Linked DNA regions of Solitalea lacus. The protein of the gene in region 1 binds, or shares a complex with, the protein of each later gene. Links are inferred from orthologs where the notes say so. Each region holds a gene or a part of one and is shown on either strand. Other genes may lie near its edges.

Evidence for each region. The genes of interacting proteins can lie anywhere in the genome.
Region 2: the proteins of metK (region 1) and groL are in contact, whole or in part, in a cryo-EM structure (PDB 8P4O), measured with the Escherichia coli proteins. The link is inferred for Solitalea lacus from one-to-one orthologs.

Annotation. Positions count from the first base shown.
Region 1 is NZ_CP091740.1:211,442-214,311, reverse strand. It holds metK (methionine adenosyltransferase), read right to left. Parts: upstream 2,126-2,870; coding sequence 875-2,125; downstream 1-874. Other genes in the region: L2B55_RS00860 (diacylglycerol/lipid kinase family protein), read left to right, coding at 2,417-2,870; L2B55_RS00870 (NUDIX domain-containing protein), read right to left, coding at 264-818; L2B55_RS00875 (lysophospholipid acyltransferase family protein), read right to left, coding at 1-249. UniProt on the Escherichia coli protein: Catalyzes the formation of S-adenosylmethionine (AdoMet) from methionine and ATP.
Region 2 is NZ_CP091740.1:634,293-637,207, forward strand. It holds groL (chaperonin GroEL), read right to left. Parts: upstream 2,321-2,915; coding sequence 680-2,320; downstream 1-679. Other genes in the region: L2B55_RS02670 (hypothetical protein), read right to left, coding at 1-186; L2B55_RS02675 (hypothetical protein), read left to right, coding at 413-631; L2B55_RS02685 (co-chaperone GroES), read right to left, coding at 2,406-2,681; L2B55_RS02690 (DUF6263 family protein), read right to left, coding at 2,913-2,915.

The DNA.
Region 1 (2,870 bases):
TTGATGGTTTGCCGCAAAAATTATAGGCCGGTCGTTGGGTGGCGTAAATTTAAATTTCACTTTTATGCGAGTGCCAAGTATTGTTAAGCTATACAATAGAAAGAAGTTTAGCACATCAACAGATTTTTTATGTGCTTTTTTGCCAAACACTTTTAAAGCGATGATTTGAACAATATGAAAAATGCCCAAGAATGAGCCAAAGACTAAATAAAATAGGGGAGTAAGAATGTATCCCAAAATTTTCTTCATTAGTATTAATAGTATTATTTTGATAACAACATTTGAAGCTTCACTTTGAATAAAGCGGCAATAGTTATTGAGTCTGTTATTTCCCCATTAAGGGACATGTTAAATGCTTCCTCAAAAGGAATTTTTTTAACAATAAGTTGTTCTGTTTCCTCGGGAGTGGCTTCAAATTGAGTTAAGTCTTTTGCAAGATAAATAAATGCTTTTTCGTCCGTAACCGAATTAGATAAATGCATCTCTTGTATAAGTTCCCACTTTTCTGCCTTTAGTCCAGTTTCTTCCAGGAGTTCCCTTTTCGCCGACTCCAAAGGAGAGATTTCCAATGGCCCGCCACCTTCCGGAATTTCCCAGCTGTATGAATCAGTAGCGTAACGATATTGACCAACGAGCCAAATGTTGTTTTCATCATCCATAGGCACAATACCTATAGCGTAGTTTTTGAAGGAAACCACACCATAAATTCCATTGCCGCCAGAGGGGTTGATGATCTTGTGTTCGGTAAGTTTAATCCAGGGGTTATTATAAATCTCTCTCGACTCAAGAGTTACCCAAGGGTTTTCTAATTCTTGCATGCGCAAAAATAGGAATAAAAAAAAATCCCTTCGGGTTTTCGAAGGGATTAGTGTTTTTATAAACCGAATGCGGCTTTGATTTTATCTACATAATCAAGTTTCTCCCAAGTGAACAGTTCCACATCTTTGGTAATTGTCTTACCATCAGGCAGAGAAAATGATTTTGAAACAATTTCATTTTTGCGGCCCATATGTCCGTAAGCTGCTGTTTCCTGGTAAATAGGGTTTCTTAATTTCAAGCGAGACTCAATGAAATAAGGACGCATATCAAATAGCTCACTTAGCTTATTGGCAATTTCACCATCAGTAAGATTAACCTTTGAAGAGCCGTATGTGTTTACATATAAACCCATTGGTTTAGCAACACCAATTGCATATGATACCTGAACCAATGCTTCGCTACAAACTCCTGATGCTACTAAGTTTTTGGCTATATGACGGGTTGCGTAAGCGGCTGAACGGTCCACTTTTGATGGATCTTTACCAGAAAACGCGCCGCCTCCATGAGCTCCTTTTCCTCCGTAAGTATCTACAATAATTTTGCGACCGGTTAAGCCGGTATCACCATGTGGTCCACCAATAACAAATTTACCGGTAGGGTTAATATGGTAGTTAATATCGTTAAATAAAGCTTGAATCTCAGACTTTTGTTTTGCCTTAACTCGAGGAATTAGAATGTTGATGATGTCGTTTTTGATCTTTTCTGCCATGTTAGCTTCTGAATCAAACTCATCATGCTGCGTTGAAACTACAATTGCATCAATACGCACCGGCTTGTGATCATCAGAATACTCGATAGTTACTTGTGATTTGGCGTCAGGACGCAAATAAGCAATCTCTTTATTTTCTCTGCGAAGCGCTGCAAGCTCAATTAACAGTTGGTGAGCAAGATCAAGGGCTAGTGGCATGTAGTTATCAGTTTCGTTAGTTGCATAGCCAAACATCATTCCTTGATCACCTGCTCCTTGGTCTTCAGGGTTGGTTCTTTCTACACCTTGATTTATATCGCTTGATTGCTCATGAATTGCCGACAAAACACCACAAGAATTAGCTTCAAACATGTATTCACTTTTGGTATAACCAATTTTACGAATTACATCACGCGTAATTTGTTGAACATCCAGGTAAGTTTTTGATTTTACTTCACCAGCCAACACAACTTGTCCGGTTGTTACCAATGTTTCACAGGCAACTTTTGAATCCGGGTCAAAAGCCAAGAAATTATCTATGAGCGCATCTGAAATCTGATCTGCAATTTTATCCGGATGTCCTTCTGATACCGACTCCGAAGTGAATAAATAAGCCATATACTTCCTATAAATCTACTGTGATAAATTTGAAAACTGGTTGCTGATTGTTGCGGAGAAAATGCGGAAATATGTTTTAGCATTTTTTTTTGTGGTTGCAAGCAATCAAATCAGTCCACATTAATTGCCGCAAAAATAGTAATAATTTTATTTTCGGTAAATAAATAAAAATCATTAAGTCGATAGGAAAGGTAGGAAATTATTTTTTGGACAATTCAATCACTCCATTTTAAATCCAAACTATATTTTGTACATCTTTGCATTAGCGTGCTTTAGCATGTTTTTAGAGAAGTGAAAAAAAATATCCTATTTGTAATTAATCCTATTTCTGGCGGTAAAAGCAAGAAAAGAGTAGAGCAGTTAATCATTGATCATCTGGACCATTCCATGTATGAATATGAAATGGCTTATTCTAATGCTGTTGATCATGCCCGGAAGCTTTCCAAATCAGCTGTGCATTTAGGATTTGATGTTATTGTAGCTGTTGGAGGTGATGGAACCGTAAACGAGGTAGCCAGAGGTATATTGAGCATGGGAGCTTCAGCTACATTAGGTATTGTGCCTTATGGCTCAGGTAACGGTCTTGCCAGGCATCTGCAGATACCGATGGATGTGGAAAAGGCTATTCAGATTCTCAACCAAAATGAAATAAAGATAATTGATTCGGCTGTTTTGAATGATATTCCTTTTTTTAACGTTGCCGGAATGGGGTTTGATGCTCATATAAGTGCAATGTTTGCTAATA
Region 2 (2,915 bases), 420 kb from region 1 along the record:
TTGCAATTGAGCTTCATCAAGTAGTTGCTGTGTAGTACTTTCATAAAGTCCTCCGGTATCAATTTTGTCAGCTTCCGCTCCATCAATTTTATATCGCTGATCCGTTTTGGTTTCGGCCAGTAGATTCTCCTTTTTCTGAATAAACAGTTCCAATACCTGCTTTTTAAAATCTTGCGAATTGTCCATAATTCAATGATTTAACAGATAAAATTTTTCAAAAGGCTTATATCAATATACTAACAATTTTGAGAATAACGATTAGCTAACCCTGTAAAGATGAAAGATTGAGCGCTGCTTGTTTGGCTGTAAAGATTTTTAATGATGAATCTTATTTATATGTGCAGTTTTCATTGTCGACTGGCATTCGGCTTAAATAGGAGTATGGAAATACATGTTATGTTGAAAAAAACCGTTGAGTGATTTGCCATCAACGAATAAACTTTTTCTAATAATTGCAGGTACAGTTTATGCACATTGTGGGGAGTGGGATGGTAGTTATCCTGATGATGATATTATTATGATTTGGACGGAATGGCAACCTCGTAAGGATTCTGAATATGAAAGGGATAATATTGTGGAGTACGCCATTAAGCAATGCAATATTATCAATAAATCAAGAGCCCTTCTTTGATATAAGAAGGGCTCTTGATTTATAAGTTCGTTAATGAACGGTAAATTATTACATCATACCACCCATGCCACCCATGCCAGGGGCTCCACCATGAGCATGACCAGCGTCTTCTGAAGGCTCATCAGCTAATACACACTCAGTAGTTAACAACATTGAAGCAATAGAAGCTGCATTCTCTAAAGCAACACGAGATACTTTAGTAGGGTCAATTACACCCGCTGCAATTAAGTTTTCGTAACGGTTTTCACGAGCATTGTAACCGAAATCAGCACTACCTTCTTTTACTTTTTGTACTACAATAGAACCTTCAATGCCTGCATTTTCGCAAATTTGACGTAAAGGTTCTTCAATTGCACGCTTGATAATAGCGATACCTGTAGTTTCGTCATCATTATGGCCTTTTAAGCCTTCTAATGAAGAAATTGCACGAATAAAGGCAACACCACCGCCTGCAACAATGCCTTCCTCAACAGCTGCACGAGTTGCATGTAAAGCATCATCAACACGGTCTTTTTTCTCTTTCATCTCTACTTCAGTAGCAGCACCAACATAAAGAACAGCAACACCACCAGCTAATTTTGCCAAACGCTCCTGTAATTTTTCTTTATCATAGTCAGATGTTGTTGTTTCAATCTGAGCTTTGATCTGATTAACGCGAGCAACGATGTTTGCTTTTTCTCCCGAACCGTTGATAACAGTAGTATTATCTTTGTCGATAACCACTTTCTCAGCCTGACCCAAGTAAGTTAAGTCAGCATTTTCTAACTTGTAACCTCGCTCTTCAGAAATTACAGTGCCACCAGTTAAGATTGCGATGTCCTCTAACATTGCTTTACGACGATCGCCAAAACCAGGAGCCTTAACAGCAGCTACTTTCAAACGGCCTTGGATTTTGTTAACAACTAATGTTGCTAAAGCTTCGCCTTCTAAATCTTCAGCAATGATTAATAAAGGACGACCGGTTTGAACTTGTTTTTCTAAAACAGGAAGCAATTCTTTCATTGAAGAAATCTTCTTGTCGTAGATCAAAATATAAGGGTTTTCTAACTCAGTTTCCATTTTGTCGGCATTGGTAACAAAGTATGGAGAAAGGTAACCACGGTCGAATTGCATACCTTCAACTACTTCTACAGTAGTATCAGTACCTTTTGCTTCTTCTACAGTAATAACACCTTCTTTTTTCACTTTGTCCATTGCCTCAGCGATTAACGAACCAATAACTTCATCATTATTAGCTGAAATAGAAGCAACTTGCTTGATTTTATTGTTGTCATCACCTACAGATTGTGACTGTTGTTTTAAGTTTGCAATTACAGCAGCAACAGCTTTGTCGATACCGCGTTTTAAATCCATTGGATTTGCACCGGCAGCCACGTTTTTAATACCTGCAGTAACAATAGCCTGAGCTAAAACGGTAGCAGTAGTAGTTCCATCGCCAGCAATGTCAGCAGTTTTAGAGGCAACTTCTTTTACCATTTGAGCACCCATGTTTTCTAAAGAATCTTTTAATTCAATTTCTTTAGCAACTGAAACACCGTCTTTAGTAATTGAAGGAGCTCCGAATTTTTTATCGATGATTACGTTACGGCCTTTAGGACCTAAGGTTACTTTAACTGCGTTTGCTAAAGTATCAACACCACGCTTTAAAGCGTCGCGTGCTTCAACATTGTATTTTACTTGTTTTGCCATGTCTTTTGTTTGTTAAACTTTTTTAGATTGCTTTGAAATGAATAAAGGAGGAAAATAGTATTCTCTCTTTCTATCATTAAAAAATTTAGATAATCGCGTAGATATCAGATTCGCGCATGATTAAATACTCTTTACCTTCTACAGTAATTTCAGTACCAGCGTATTTGCCATACAGAACGGTATCGCCCACTTTCACAGTCATTGGCTCATCTTTTTTACCGGTGCCAACTGCTACGATAGTTCCTTGTTGAGGTTTTTCTTTAGCTGTATCAGGGATAATGATACCGCCAGCGGTAGTCGTTTCTGCAGGAGCAGCTTCTACTACTACTCTGTCTGCGATAGGTTTAATATTTAATGCCATAGTTCTATGATTATTTTTTTAATAGTTATGCCCACAACTAACAGAGATTGTGCCAAATAAATTGAATGGGTATTGCCGTTGAAAATTGGCAGATTTCTGACATGGGATGTAATATAAAGATTTATCAGGATGAAATTTTGTCAGAAAAGATAATGTCATTAAGGACTCCATAAACAAAAGAAGAATGCCGGTAAGCATTCTTCTTTTGTTTATGGGTAAAGCAGGACAGAATTA